DNA from 2 places in the Paenibacillus rhizovicinus genome. Region 1 is predicted to be linked to the other one. Evidence: riboswitches for the same ligand, from Rfam matches in the RefSeq annotation. Region 1 holds a riboswitch; the other holds the start of a gene.
What was found. A riboswitch is a leader RNA that binds a small molecule or an ion and turns the genes downstream of it on or off. The one in region 1 is predicted to bind cobalamin.
Positions count from the first base shown of each region.

Region 2: another riboswitch for cobalamin. It lies ahead of GZH47_RS03465 (ABC transporter substrate-binding protein); the one in region 1 lies ahead of GZH47_RS02555 (hypothetical protein).

Region 1 covers NZ_CP048286.1:555,401-563,207, forward strand. The annotation lists gene GZH47_RS02535 (RNA polymerase sigma factor) at 1-385, opposite strand, end outside; gene GZH47_RS02540 (hypothetical protein) at 385-1,104, opposite strand; gene GZH47_RS02545 (hypothetical protein) at 1,240-1,722, opposite strand; gene GZH47_RS02550 (S-layer homology domain-containing protein) at 1,934-2,167, opposite strand; gene GZH47_RS02555 (hypothetical protein) at 2,115-2,711, opposite strand; cobalamin riboswitch at 2,996-3,192, opposite strand; gene GZH47_RS02560 (serine hydrolase domain-containing protein) at 3,289-4,737, opposite strand; gene GZH47_RS02565 (enolase C-terminal domain-like protein) at 4,765-5,967, opposite strand; gene GZH47_RS02570 (SDR family NAD(P)-dependent oxidoreductase) at 6,084-6,878, opposite strand; gene GZH47_RS02575 (Rieske (2Fe-2S) protein) at 6,929-7,807, opposite strand, start outside.
Region 2 covers NZ_CP048286.1:771,089-778,895, reverse strand. The annotation lists gene GZH47_RS03470 (heavy metal translocating P-type ATPase) at 1-2,192, shown strand, start outside; cobalamin riboswitch at 2,450-2,673, shown strand; gene GZH47_RS03465 (ABC transporter substrate-binding protein) at 2,879-3,931, shown strand; gene GZH47_RS03460 (FecCD family ABC transporter permease) at 3,933-4,973, shown strand; gene GZH47_RS03455 (ABC transporter ATP-binding protein) at 4,970-5,776, shown strand; gene cobT (nicotinate-nucleotide--dimethylbenzimidazole phosphoribosyltransferase) at 5,826-6,881, shown strand; gene cobU (bifunctional adenosylcobinamide kinase/adenosylcobinamide-phosphate guanylyltransferase) at 6,940-7,536, shown strand; gene cbiB (adenosylcobinamide-phosphate synthase CbiB) at 7,542-7,807, shown strand, end outside.

The sequences.
Region 1 (7,807 bases):
GCAGAATGCAGCGCAATTCTTCCGGCAGCCCGTTGATATGCGTCTCTATATCCCTCAAGCGCTCCCGCCCCGCAAGCACGCCGGAGAGATCTTCGGCGCTTGCGCCGTCTCCGGCGGATGCTGCCTTCAGCTGCAAACCCACCTTGTTTCGGTGCGCGCTGCGCCGATAATGATCCTTGAGTCCATTGGAAGCAATCGAGAATATCCAATAGAGCCGCTCCTCCGGAGGGATTTTCGCAACGATTTCGATGCGGTTCCATATTTTGAGGAAGCTGTCTTGAAGCAAATCCGCGGCGAGCTCCTTATGGTTCGTTCGGCCGAACAGATAGGAGTAAATCGCCTTCGAATGCGCGGCATACAATTCCCGAAACAAGTCCTTGTTCATCAGGCACCTGGCGCGTCCGCGTCATCTTTCCCGGTAATATCGCCGAGTTTGACTTCAGCGAGCAATTGAAGCAGCGGAACGAGCGGTTTCGGCGCCGTCAGGTTGCCGATCAAGATCAGTTCGCTGACTTTCTGTTTCATCAGCGCGATGTCAACGTCCTGCTCGATTTCGTAATTGCCCACAAGCGCCATCGACATCGGACTGTCGATCAGCTCGAAGAAGGATCTGGAGAAGCTGTCGTTGCCGATGAAGATACGGGGCGCATCCGACTTATAATAAATAATTTGGCCGGTTAACCGCGTGAGTTTGGCGCTAAGCAGCGCTTCGGATCCTTTCGGCGCCAAGATTTGCCCGGCTATAATGATATCTCCGTACCCCACGTTTACGATCGGAGACGAAATAACGACTTGACCCGCAATGACGAGAATATCGTCGGGAGAGCCGCCCGCATTGGAGAAGACCTCGCCGCTTAACGTGAGCTGACCGGTATACAATTTCATTTTGGCATCGGGGTTCGTCGGTTCGGGCAGCGATACGGTCAGGCCGACATTTCGTTGAGGAACCTTCATCAGCGCATCCGACAACGACTGCGGTACGAGTATAAGTCCGACGTTCTGAATGAGCGCGATGCCCGACAATTCATCCGTTTTCTTCCCCGTTAGATCGAGCATGCCTAAATTTTCAATGGTTACGCCTTGGCCTTGCGTGATCGATTCCATTTCTAATTCCTCCATCCGTTAGTGGCTTACAACTAGAATAACGTTTACATCGGCCAACTGTTGGCGTTTTTCATTAAAAAAACAAAAAAACCCTGAAACGTCATGCAGCATGAACGCCTCAGGGGTATCTCTTCCTTATTGTTGCAGCAAGTAAAACTCGCGGTAGAGCTGCAGCAGCTCGGACTCTTTCTCCCCAATAAGCCGGGAAAGCTCCTCCAATCGATACGCTGCAGCGTTGCGGCCGCCGTTCGTCCCATCGTCATTCGCATGATCGGTTCCATCCGGGAAGGCAGCAGCCGAATCAAGTTCCCGTTCATTGCGCAGCTTCATGTTGTAGCCGAACGTAATGGTCACCCATTCATCGGCTTCTGCCCGTCCGAGCGCGCGATAGATTTCGATATATTTCTCAAATATGGAACTGACGGTTTGCCTGCGCTCCCAGCCCATCATCCCCATCGTATCTTTCGCGTGGTATACGGCCTGCATCAGCTGAAAGTCGTTCAGCTTGCCGCGCGTGCGCTCAATCTGCTCCATCTCCTGAATGAAGACAGAGAAGATCTGATAAAATAGCTCCGATTCTTTGATCATCTCTTGTTCCGTAATGATAGGCCGGTCCATAGCCGCTCCCCCTCCCTTACGTCCTATCCGTAACCGTTGCCCGCTCTCTATTAACCCGTTATATAACATTCGCAGCATTTTCGAGATTTCAGGTCATTCTCGACGGTTGGATGAAATTGGATGCGAGGAAGCGATAGGACGAAGCAGCTTTTCCGCCTCTCTATCAATGACGCAAGGCCCGCGAATAACGCGGACCTTGCGTTAGACTTCTTTATTTGGCGCTGTTCTGGCCGTCTTGCTTGTACGCATGCGCCCGCATGGCGACGACGACTGCCATTTCGCGGGTAACGGATTCGCGAGGGGCAAAGAGGTTATCCGATCCCCGCATCAATTGCAGTGCCGCGATCGTCTGCACGTCGGATTTGGCCCAAGCGGATATGAGGTCCGTATCTTTAAGCGGCGCGGACAATGTGGCTGGCGGGTTGAACGGCACTTTGCCCGGCATAAGGAGCTAAGGCCGTCAACGTCATGCCGGTCATGTCCGGGTCGCTCGCGCTAGGCGTCCAGTTGAAGCCGCCGTCGGGGTTTACTTTGGACAATACGGCTTCAACGAGCTTCTCCCTCGTCCATACCGCATTGTCGGGTACCGCGTAATGGCCGCTGTCTAATGCAAGGAGTGCGAAATCCAATCCGTTCAACGTGCTGATCGCGGGATAGGAATAAATTTGTTCGACCAAATTGTAGCCGGCGAATTTGGTCGCATCCTGATGCGCCGCGGTCATGCCGATCACCGTACGCTCGTAGTCGGTGGCCGACGTGAAAGTGCCGTGATTGGCTGCCAGTTTCTTATAGAGCGCAGAGCTGTATTTGCTCGGGATCGCCTTGCCGGCGGCAGATAATCCGGCAGCCTGCCAGTCATCCAGATTGGCGGTACCCAGCACCGCTTGCGAGACGCTAGCGATGGCGGCTTCTACTTGCTGAAGCAGCGAGTCATTCGCGGGTTCCGGATCATCGGCATACACCTTGTACGCGGGACCAATGGCAGTCATGAATAATACAGCCGCCAGCATAATGGTCAACCATCGCCCGTTTATTTTTCTTGCATGGTCATTTGTTGCATGAGTTCCCATTCCCATCCTCTTCTCTACTCGATATAGCTAGTCTTGCACACGGTTTGCAAACCTTCGCCGACAAACAAAAAAACCGCCCTGAATAGGGCGGTTCAAATAAATGCAATACAAAGAGAACCACATTGGCAATGAAAGCTCTACCGCTTCCATTCCGGCGCATGCGTTTCCAAGATCATTTCCAATTCCCACCCCCCGGAGAATTAAGAAACATTCGCGTATAGGCAGGTCTCCTGGCTTATGAATCATCGCTTCTCCAGCCTTCCCGGTTCTTCAAGAACCAGTGGCACCGTGTGGAGTCGCTCCTCAATTACAGTGGCGGGACCGCGCCGGATTTTAACCGGACTTCCCTTTTAAGCAGGCTTGTCAGCTGACAACCTGCACCTTTACGGATCGAAAGTATTCAATTTTCCTGATAATCATAACGGCTTTTGAGAGAGATGTCTATCTCTATTATCAGGACCCTCCCGTTGGGAGAGTCCTGTCCGATACGTTTGCGCTAGATTCGGCTGCCTTTGAAAGGCGCCATTCCGTTCGACGGACCGAAGGTAACATTCGGTTTGACCTCGAAGACGATGTCGCTGCCGTCCAATCGGCAATTCAGCGCGTGGCAGAACGGCGTCTCCAGATAACGGATCGTTAATTCCAGGGAATCCGCGTCGATCCACGAGAAACTGGCTGCGATTCGCTGTTCTACGCCTTGGTTCATCCGGGACACTTGTTCGATCCAAAGTTCCCGGCCGCAACGAAACTGGTGATCCCCGTCCGGTTCGCGCATCTCGATCACGGCTTCGTTCTCTTCGAAGCGAATGTCGAACGTCTCCCATTTGAACATATTTTCGTCCAACCGGTAACTTCCGGCGATATCGCTTTCTCGCGGAGAAGAAGCCGCATGTATGGGAGCTGGAATAGCCAGCTGCCGGATCTGCTCGGCTAGCCGGGCTGCCGCTTCCCCATCTTCCGCCAACGGCGCCGCATCCATGGCTGGCAGCAGATGCGTCCATGCGGCGTTCATGACGCCTTGCATGTCGTTGGTTCCGGAAGTGATGGCCAAGACGGCTTGTTGCTGCGGCATGACGATGCAGAATTGTCCGAACGCTCCGTCCCCGCGATACGATTCATGCCGGCATTGCCAGAATTGATAGCCGTACCCTTGCGCCCAATCGCTCTCGCCGCCATCTCCATTCTCGATTTGCTTGGAAGTCGCTTCCGCGATCCACTCCTCGGAAATGATACGTGCTCCGTTCCACAGCCCTTTCTGCAGATACAGCTGTCCGAACTTGGCGATGCTCTCCGTGGTCAGACTGAGTCCCCATCCGCCCGAGGCAATGCCTCGCGGGCATGTTTCCCATGTCGCGCCGTAGATCCCGAGCGGATCCAATAGGCGAGGCTGCAAATACTCGAGAAGAGATTGGCCGGTCACTTTGTGCAAGATGGAGGATAGCATATACGTGGCTCCGCTGTTATACACGAAATGCGTTCCCGGCTCATGCTCGACCGGTCTCGCCAGGAATGCTTCCGCCCAATTACCGTTGGTTTGCTTGAAGAGCGCATCGGTCGTATCTTGCGCGTGCCCCGTGCCCATCATCAATAAATGGCGAATGTTCATGTGCAGCAAGTTCGGCGACGCATCGCCCGGCGTTTCGTCCGGGTAGTACGACACCACTCGATCGTCCAGCGACAGAAGTCCTTCCGATACGGCGAATCCGATCGCCGTGGACGTGAAGCTCTTGCTTAGCGAGAACAGCAGATGCGGCAGTTCGGCCGCATACGGCCGCCACCAGCCTTCGGAGACGACGAATCCGTTCCTGACCAGCATGAAGCTGTGCAGCTCGAGATTTTGCGTGCGTATCGTTTCCAGGAAATCCGAAATGGCCGACGAGGGGATGCCTTGCGTTTCCGGCTGGCTTCGAGGTAAAACAACTTCGTCCTGCGTGCTTACGCGCATGTTATGCCGCTCCTTCCCATGAACAAGTTATGGTCTAACGGAAGTTCCATCCGGCGTACGGGCCAGCGTCCATTCTGGCAGACGGTTGTGGCACGGGTAGTCGGCTGCCTTCTTCTCATCGATATCGATGCCGAAACCAGGCTTATCGTTCGGGTACGCATAGCCGTTCCGGAGTTCCGGGCAGCCCGGGAATACGTCTTGGATTTTCTCCGAGAAGCCGTACCACTCTTGAATGCCGAAGTTGATCGAGCTGACATCGAGATGCAGATTGGCCGCGTGTCCGACCGGCGATACGTCGCCAGGGCCATGCCAAGCGGTGCGAACGCTGAACGCTTCGCATAAGGTGGCGAGCTTCTTCGCCGGCGTCAGCCCGCCGATCGCGCTGATATGGCAGCGAATGAAGTCGATCAGCCTGTTCTGGATAAGCGGCGTCCATTCCCGCGGATGCGTGAACAGCTCGCCCATGGCGATCGGGGTCGATGTCTGGCTGCGCAGCGTCTCGAACCAGTCCAGCTGTTCGGGCGCCAGCGGATCCTCCAGGAAGAACAGCCGGTACTCCTCGAGCTGTCTGGCCAGCCGGACGGCCTCGATCGGAACGAGCCGTTCGTGAATATCATGCAGCAGCTCGATCTCCGGGCCTACCGCGCTGCGGATGTGCTCGAACATGCGCGGTACGCTGCGAAGATAGGCGCCCGGATCGAAATACGCGCCTGGCAGCGCATTGTCCGGCTGGTGAAGCTGATGACCCCGGCCGCCATAGCCGCCCATCTGAACGCGAATGTAGCGAAGTCCCTGTTCCATGAACTTGCGCACGTTGTCTTCGACTTCCCGCTCGTCCCGGCCGTCGGCATGCCGGTAGACCGCCGCAGCTTCCCGGCATTTGCCGCCCAGCAGCTGGTAAACGGGCAGTCCTGCGGTTTTCCCTTTAATATCCCATAGCGCCATGTCGATCCCGGACAATGCATTGTTCAGTACGGGCCCGTTGCGCCAATAGGAGCTGACCATCGCGGATTGCCAGATATCTTCGATGCGGTGCGGATCTTTGCCGATCAGGAACGGTTTCAAGTATTGCTCGATCGCCGTAGCGACCGCAAGGTAGCGCTGCGTGAAGGTCGCGCAGCCAAGTCCGTACAGGCCGGGCTCGGAAGTTTCGATTTTGACCACGACAAGATTGATGCCTTCCGGCGCCGTCAAGATTACTTTCACATCGCGAATCGTTAACTCAGACATGCACAAACACGCTCCTAGTATTGGATTATTGGATGATTGGGAGTAGATAGATAGATAGATAGATAATAGATAGAAAATTAGATGGATAGTTAGATAATTAATCGTATGATTTCGGCTTAATTGTTCCATCCCGTACTGCTGCTTCGTTCCGGCATGCCAGGCAAAATCAATCCGCCGTCGACGCGAATCGTCATGCCGGTCACGTAGCTGGATTCCTCGGAGGCCAGCCATGCGACGGCGTTGGCGACATCCGCCGGCGTACCCATGCGTCCCAGCGGGATTTTCTTCCCTAGCGCCTGGTAGCCTGCATTCCATTCCGGAATATCCCGGACTTGCGTGGCTCCCGGGGCGACGCAGTTCACGCGGATACCGTGCGCGGACAGATCAAGCGCGATCGATTGCGAAGCGCGCGTGTAGGCCGCTTTCAACCCGCCGTAAATGGCATCTCCCGGATAAGCCCGCTCGGCGCGTGACGAAGTGATGTTAATGATCGAGCCCTGCAGCTGCCGTTCCACCATATGGTTGGAAATCGCTTTCATGATTAGCATCGGAGCGCGGAAATTGACGCTGTACAGGCGATCCATTTCCTCGGCGTCGAGCTGCGTAATCGTTTTGAACCTCGTGAAGCCCGCATTGTTGACCAGCACATCGATTTCCCCGAGCGCTTCGATCGCGAACGCAGCCAGCTCGCCCGGCAGGTGAGGTTCGGCCAGATCTCCTTGAAAAACGTGGCAGGCTCGGCCGAATTCTTGCGTAATTCGCTCGGCTACTTCCCCGGCTTTGTCCGGTTCGGCAAAATGGCCGAAAGCGATATCATACCCGAGCGATGCCAGCTTCAGCGCAACGCCCGCTCCGATCCCCATGCTTGCGCCCGTGACAAGCGCCGTTCGATTCCGTGTGGGTTGCTCCATTCTCGTCCTCATCCTCCTGTTCGAAACACGCCGCTGTCTTGCTTCGTTGCTTATTCCTCAAACAGTTTCTCGCCTCGGTAAAGTCTCCAGGCAATTCTCGCGGTGTGAGGCGTTTCGCGGGCTGTCGGCGCATGGGCCGCCAAGTAGCGCGTCGCGGCGAGCAGCAGCGTTTCCTTGGCTTGCTCGGCATAAGGATCATTCCGGTCGCTCCAGCTATCGTAGGCGGTCATGGCCGCTTCATAGAGCTGGAACGTATGGAATTCCGCGTCCTCTCTCAGCAGCGCGTGACCAAGCGTATTCATCAGCGCCTGGCGGTCTCCGCCCGCATGCAAATAACGAGCGACCCAAGCCGCCGCCTCGTTCACCTGCTGTCTCTGATCCATCAGCTGCAGCAATTCATCCAGCGCCGGAGGCTGGTCAGCCGGAGCAGGCTTCGGCCGTGCCGCCGGAGGCATGTTGAGGAAGCGATCCAGATAGACGCTGATGGCGCCATAGAATATCGCCCGAGGCTGCGGCCGCCGCCCCCGGGAAGCGGTTTCATGAACGGCTTGGGCATACGTGAACGTATGTAGAACCGCGATCCAATCGCCAAAATCATTTTGCGTGTGAAACCGTACGATTCGCTCCCCGGCAGCCAGTACGACCAGGCGCGCCAGCTGAACCGGATCTTTCCCGTCCTTCATCCATTCCAGCAGCGCGTCGATCGTCGTCAGAGGCTGATCGCCGAGCAGCACGGCAACCATCTTCTCTTCTTCTTCCGCGGTTACCGAAGGATAGGCAGGTTGTTCTTCGAGATGAGCGGGAAGCTGACGGAACGCATCGCGAAGCGGCTCGACCAAATTGATCGGGGCTTGCCATTGATGCAGCTCTTCGCTTCTGGTCGGATTGCCGAGCAAGGGAACCAGCGAAGCGAGCACCTGCGCTTTCTT
Region 2 (7,807 bases), 220 kb from region 1:
AAGAAGTGCTGGATTTACGCATTCACGGCATGAGCTGTACGGCTTGCGCAACGCGGATCGAGCGTGCCGTCGGCAAGCTTGCCGGCGTCTCCGGCGTGTCGGTGCATTACGCGGCGAAGTCCGCTTATATTACGTATGCCTCCGGAACGGTTTCGCCGGCGGGGATTATCGAACGGATCGGACAAATCGGGTTCCAGGCGTTCCCGTACGGGCGCGAAGGAGAAGGCGGTTCGGAGATCGACTCGCTAAAACTCCGGGTGTTCGCCGGATGTTTGCTGACGCTGCCCTTGCTCTGGACGATGGCGCATCATTATTCCGCATTGCGGGGCATACCCGTTCCGGCTTTCATCGAGGAGCCGGTGCTGCAGCTGCTGCTGGCGTCGATCGTGCAATTTTTTATCGGGATGCCGTTTTATTTCGGCGCGTATTATGCGCTGCGGGAACGGACGGCGAATATGGACGTGCTGGTGGCGATCGGCACGACCGCTGCTTACGTATACAGCTATGCGGCCATGTTGGCCGGGGGAGCGCTATATTTCGAGACGTCGGCCGTCGTTATTACGGCCGTGCTGATCGGCAAGCTGCTGGAAGCGACGGCTTCGGAGCGGGTCATGAAGGAAGGCGACGGCTTCGCCTCGCTGCAGGCGAAAGAAGCGATTGTCGTGCGCGGCGGAATTACGGAACGGATTCCGCTTGACCGGCTGCGGGTAGGCGATCAGCTTCTGGTCGAAGCGAATGAACATTTGCCCGCGGACGGGCTTGTGATCGAAGGGGAATCGACGCTGGACGAGTCGTTTCTGACCGGCGAGAGCGGGCTTGTGAAGCGGGCGGCCGGAGATCGCGTATTCGCCGGCACCACCGTCAGGGGGCAGGCGCTGCGGCTGCAGGTGCTCGCGACGGGACGCAATACGATGCTCAGCCGGATTGCAGCCATCACGCGTCAGGCGCAGGCGACCAAATCGTCCATCGGGCGCCGAGTCGACCGGCTGGCAGCCGTATTCGTTCCGGTTATGATGCTGCTCTCCCTGGGAACGCTCTTGCTGTGGCTGCTCTTGCTCAATCCGGGCGATTGGAAGACCGCATCCATCCACGCGCTCGCCGTGCTGCTCGCCGCTTGTCCTTGCGCCCTCGGGCTGGCTGCGCCGATCTCGCTCGTGCTGGCGACGGGCAAGCTCGCAAGGCGCGGCATCGTATTGAAAGAAGCAAGCGCACTGGAAAGGCTGGCGCAGCTGGATCTGATCGTTCTGGATAAGACGGGCACGTTGACGGAAGGCAAGCCGGCCGTAACAGGCGTTTCTGCGCTGAACGGCGCGCCGAATACGCTGCTCCGCTTGGCGGCTGCCGCGGAGGAGCGGTCGCAGCATCCGTTCGCGGATGCAATCCGGGAATCGGCCCGGCGCGCGGGGCTCGTGCTGCCGGCTTCGTCCGCGCATGTCGCCTATCCCGGCAAAGGGATCGAGGCGATCGTCGAAGGGAAATCAATCGTGGTAGGCAACGCCGCGCTTGCAGCCGAACGGTCATGGTCGATCCACCGGGCGCTTCACGGATTCGCGGAACCGAAGGAGAAGTCGGGTGAAACGGTCGTTTATGTGTTCGTCGACGGCGTGAATACCGGCGCCTTCGCATTGTCCGATTCTGTTAAACGCACGTCGAGGGAAGCGGTAGAAGGGCTGGTCGACGAAGGCGTCCACGTGCTGCTGGCAACGGGCGATCATCCGTCCGCCGCGGCCAAGGCTGCGGCATTGGCCGGCATTGACGACGTACATGCCTCCTTGCTTCCGGAGCATAAAGCGGCACTGATTCGCAAGCTGCAGGGGGATGGGCATGTGGTCGCGATGGCCGGGGACGGCTGGAACGACGCGCCCGCTCTGGCAGCGGCGGATATCGGCATCGCCATGGGCGGCGGCACGGAGGCCGCGCTGGACGCGGGCGATATGACGCTGCTCCGGTCACGGTTGACGGGAATCTCCGAAGCGCTGCTGATCAGTCGATTGACGGTGCGCAACATCCGCCAAAACCTCGGTTTTGCCTTTCTGTACAATGCCGTTATTATTCCGTTCGCGGCGATCGGCGGCATCGAGCCGTGGATGGCGGGAACGGCGATGGCGCTTAGTTCCGTATCGGTGGTCGGCAATGCGCTTCGGTTGAACGGGCAGATGAGGCGCAAGCTGGATCGGCGGCTATTGACCTAGGCGGGTACGTACGGCTTCCCGCTTGCTTGCGGGCGACGGCTAGAACGGCTGCCGCAGCAAACAAAGCGGTTCGGCTGCGTGCGGCGCGGGTTTCTCTGAGGCGGGTCAATGGAATACCTCCAAATGCTTAGTGGGCGGCTCGGAATTGCGATAGGTCATTCTTATGTGCCATACCCCGGCCATTAGACCTCTTTTTCCCATGCGCTTTTATAGACATCCCATACCGAGGGTGGTATAGTTTACACGGAATAGCAAATTGCATAGCTGTTGTTACAGGTGCTGAAATCGCGAACGATGCGAGTGTAAGCTTAAAAGGGAAGACCGGTGTGAAACCGGCACGGACCCGCCACTGTAAGGAGTGCCGCGGCTGCTTGATCGGCCCAGGCAAAGCATCAGGATGAAGTCACTGGACGCACGAAGTCCGGGAAGACCCTGATGTCTCGCTCCAAGTCAGGAAACCTGCCTGTAATGCGTAACGCTACCTACGAGGACTTAGGGAGGTGTTAGAAATATGGCAATGACACGGATTCGTACGCGAAATCCGTCGCTGCGCAGGCGCGGCGTTCATTGGCAGCCGTTCATGGGGACGCGAGCATTTCTGACACTTTAGTCGGAAATGCTTTTTTTTGTTGCCAATCAAGTAGCAGGTTGGGAGAAAGGAAATCAGCGATATGGGAGAGAGAACTATGAATGGGAAATGGAAACTAGCTTCAATCCGTAAAGTCGGCTTCATCTTAATAACGGCAGCGATTGTGCTGGCGACAGCAGCTTGCGGAACGAAAGAGACGAACGACAGCGGAGCGGCGAACAATGCGCCGTCCTCGAATACAGCGAATAAGCCGGAAGATGCTGCTGCCAACGGCGGCAATCAGGCGGCAGCGAACGCCGGCGATGCGGGAACCGCGGCGCAAGCCACCGTATATCCGCTTACGGTGAAGGACGTTACGAACACCGAGCTGACGTTCAGCGCGGCGCCGCAGCGGATCATCACGTTGGTGCCGAGCGAGACGGAAATCGTGTATGCGCTGGGCGCGGGCGATAAAATCGCGGGTGTCGACAACTATTCCAATTATCCGAAAGAAGCGGCGGATAAGCCGAAAATCGGGGACATGAACGCGGATATCGAGAAAATCGTCTCGTTAAAACCGGATCTCGTTCTGGCATCCTACACGATGAGTCAAGCCGTGGTCGACAAGCTGCGTTCGTTGAAGCTGCCGGTCTATGCAACGGATCCGAAGACATACGACGCCGTAATCGAGAAAGTGAAGCAAATCGGCGCGATTCTCGACAAGCCGAAGGAAGCGGCTGCAGTAGCCAATCATATGGAGCAAGTGCGCACGCAGGTGACGGATGCGGTCAAGGATGCGCCGAAGCCGAATGTCTACTTGGAATTCGCGCCGGGCTGGACAGTCGGCAAGGGAGAGTTCCTGGATGAGATCATTACGCTGGCAGGCGGAACGAATATCGCAACCGAACCGAATTGGTACGAAATCGATCCCGAGGTTGTCGTGAAGGCGAATCCCGACGCGATCATCTACGCGTCGATGACCGTCAAAGAAGGCGAGAAAAATCCGATTCTCACGGCAATCGAAACGCGTCCGGGCTGGAATGTCATTAATGCCATTAAAGATAAAAAAGTGTTTGAAGTCGACCAGGATCCGTTAACGCGCGTAGGTCCGCGCCTCGCCGACGGTCTGCTGGAAGTGGCGAAGAAGCTGCATCCGGATCTGTTCAAGTAAGATGCGAGCGAAATTAGTCCTGTATGGAGGAGCAGCGATGCTTCTCTTACTCGCATCTATCGTCGTCAGTCTCTCGATCGGCTCGTCCGGCCTGCCGCTGAGAGACGTTTGGGGGATCCTCCTTCATCAGCTGCCTTGGATGCCCGACGCAAGTACCAAATGGGATGCCGGAGACATCGCGATCGTGACGCAGCTGAGACTGTCGCGTGTCGTTCTCGGCGTGCTGATCGGCGCTTGTCTTGCTTTGGCAGGAGCCGGATTCCAGGGCGTGCTTCGCAATCCGCTTGCCGACCCGTTCACGCTCGGCGTCGCTTCGGGCTGCTCCGTGGGCGCTGCGTTCATGATCGTCTTCGGCCTTCAATCGGCAATCGGCCTGTGGTCGGTCCCGCTGGTTGCGTTCGGAACCGGGATGGTAACGCTGTTGATCGTGTTCGGGCTCTCGCGGGCAAGAGGATCGATGAACGTGGAAACGCTGATTTTGTCGGGCGTCATCGTGCAGGCTTTCCTGGGGGCGCTCGTTTCCTTCATGGTGACGCTGTCGCAAAGCGTCGTTAACGAAGCGATGTTTTGGCTGATGGGCAGCCTCAGCGGGCGGAGCTGGGAGCACGTGAAGCTGATCGCGCCGTTCCTGATCGTCGGACTGCCCGTTATGATTCGCTATTCACAGCATTTGAATTTGTTCACATTCGGCGAGCGTCATGCGGCGCATCTCGGCGTTAACGTCGAGCGCACGAAACTAATCGTCCTGCTTACTTCCACGTTATTGACGGCAGTTGCCGTTTCCGTCGCAGGCGTCGTCGGTTTCGTCGGACTGGTCGTGCCGCATCTGATTCGTCTGCTCGTCGGACCGGATTATCGCATCATCGTTCCGCTATCCGCGATCGGAGGCGGCTTCTATCTGGTTTGGGCGGACACGCTCGCGAGAACGGCGCTTAGTCCCAAAGAAGTCTCGCTTGGCATCGTGACGGCGTTGATCGGTGCTCCTTTCTTCGCGTATTTGCTTTATCGGCGCAAGGTGCAGCAGGGAGGCAGCGCATCATGATCGAGGCGAAATCGGCAGCGATGGCCATTGCGGGCCGGAAGATACTTAATGATATTAATCTCTTGTTCGAGAAAGGCGCGATGTACGGCATTATCGGACCGAACGGCGTCGGCAAATCGACGCTGCTGCGGCTGCTGTCGGGCACGGAGAAACCTTCGTCGGGCGAGATACTGCTCGATGGCCGGCCGGCTGCGGTCTACAAGCGCAAGGAGCTGGCCAAGAAAGTCGCCGTGCTGCAGCAGGGCGGTTTGCCCCCGGTCGGATTTACGGTGCGCGAAGCCGTTCGCATGGGGCGGTTCCCCTATCAAAATTGGCTTGGCGAAGAATCGTTCGAAGGCGAAGAGATCGTCGAGCGGGTGCTGGAGGATATGGGTTTGCTCGAGCTGCAGGATCGCCGGATCGACGGACTGAGCGGCGGCGAGCGTCAACGCGTCGCGCTCGCGAAGGTGATGGCGCAGGAGCCCGAGCTGCTGCTGCTGGATGAACCAACCACGTATTTGGACATCGGTTACCAGCTGCAATTGCTGGATACGGTGAAGCGCTGGCAGAAGGAACGGCGATTGACCGTCGTGGCCGTGCTGCATGATCTGAACTTGGCAGCGCATTACTGCGATCGGCTGTTAGTGCTCCATGAAGGCATCGTCGACGCGTTCGGGTCGCCGCTTGAAGTCGTCACGCCCGAGCTGATCCGCCGCGTGTTCGGGGCGAGCGCCATCGTGCTCCCGCATCCCGAAACAGGCGTACCGCAGCTGCTGTTGCGACCGGATGCCGCGCCAATGGCAGACAGAGATCTATATAGTTGAAGTGGGAAGTCGAAAGTTGATAGTCGAATGTTGAAAGGAAGAGATAGGAATGAACGAATTAAAATTAACGACATTAATCAATGAAATCGAAGACTTGAACGCAGCGGCTATGGCAGATGCCTTGCAGCATTTAAACAATTTGACGAAGCCGCCCGGCAGTCTTGGCCGCTTGGAGGACATCGCTATTCGGGCCGCCGGCATTTCTGGGGAAATCGCGGCGGATTTCTCGAAGCGTGCCGTCATCGTTATGGCCGGCGACCACGGCGTTTGCGAAGAGGGAATCAGTGCTTTCCCGGCTGAAGTGACGCCGCAGATGGTGCTGAATTTCTTGGCCGGAGGCGCAGCCGTCAACGTGCTTGCCCGCGGTGCGCAGGCGGATGTATTCTGCGTCGATATGGGCGTCAATGCCGATTTGAAACATGAAGCGCTCATCAGCTGCAAAACCCGCAAAGGAACGGCGAACATGACGCGCGAAGCGGCCATGACCCGGGAAGAGGCGGTCGCAGCCATACTAAGCGGGTTCGAGCTCGTGTCCCGGTTAGCCGCGGAAGGTTATCGGATGTTCGCAACGGGCGATATGGGCATCGGCAATACGACGGCGAGCGCAGCGCTATGCACCGTGCTCGGGGGAATGACGGCGGACGAGGCGGTCGGTCTCGGGACGGGCATTAATGAGGAACGACGGCTGCATAAGATCGAGGTCGTCAAACGGGCGATTGCCTGCAACCGACCGGATGCCTTCGATCCGATCGCCGCGCTTGCCAAAGTCGGCGGACTTGAAATCGCCGGGCTGGCCGGCGTCATCCTCGGGGCAGCGGCGAACCGTTGTCTCGTCGTTGTCGATGGCTTCATCTCTTCGGCAGCTGCTCTGGCAGCGACTGCGATCGCGCCGAAAGCGGCCGCATTCATGATCGGCTCGCATCTTTCTCAAGAGCAAGGTCACGCCATGCTGCTGCGGAAGCTCGGGCTGTCGCCGATGATCCAGCTCGACATGCGTCTTGGCGAAGGAACGGGAGCGGTGCTGGCCTTCCATTTTGTCGATGCGGCCCTCAACGTCATGCGGGAAATGGCAACATTCGAGAGTGCCGGCGTTTCGCGGGAGTAATCGTCAGGAGAGGTAAATCAAGGCTCGGCGTGAAGCCTTATTGAAACGAGGGGGAAACATGGCGATTTTCATTACGGGCGGTGCCAGGAGCGGCAAGAGCGGGTTTGCCGAGGCCTATGCGATGAAGCTCGCGAAGCAGGGGATTTATATTGCAACGTCTCAGATCTGGGACGACGAGATGAAGGAACGAACCGCCCATCATCGGGCGACCAGGGAGCAGTCCGGCTATGGTTGGCGGACGATCGAAGAACCATTGGCGCTGGCGGAGCTGTTGGAACGGCTGGAAGCCGAACATCGTGAAGACGCGGAACGGCCTGCCGTCCTCGTCGATTGCCTCACGTTATGGCTGACGAACTGGCTGCTCCGCGCGGACTACGATACAGAGAGCGGCCAAGACGCGAATCGGTATGACGAATTGCATGCAGAAGCGGATAAGCTGATCGCCGCCGTTGCGGATTATACGGGTCCGCTGCTGCTCGTCACGAACGAGGTCGGGAGCGGCATCGTGCCCGCATACCCGTTAGGCCGGCGTTTCCGCGATGAAGCGGGACGGCTGAATCGCAAATTGGCTGCCGTCTGCGCCGAAGCGTACCTTGTCGTAGCAGGCATGCCGCTGGATCTGAAGAAACATGCGTTTGCGTTCGGGGAGGACTGAACGGCATGCTGTTCTATTCCCTGCATGAAACGCTGCTGCTGGCCGCGGCGGCGATTATCGTCGATTGGATCGTCGGTGATCCGAGATGGCCGACGCATCCGGTCATCTGGATCGGACAATTCATTGCGCGGCTGGAACGGGCACTGCGCCCCGAAGGCCGCGAGCTGTCTCCCGCATCCTTGAAGAAGCGCGGCATGCTGCTGACGATAACGACGGTAGCCGCCGCTGGCGTGATGACGTATGGCATCATTCTCGCGGCCTCGTGGATTCA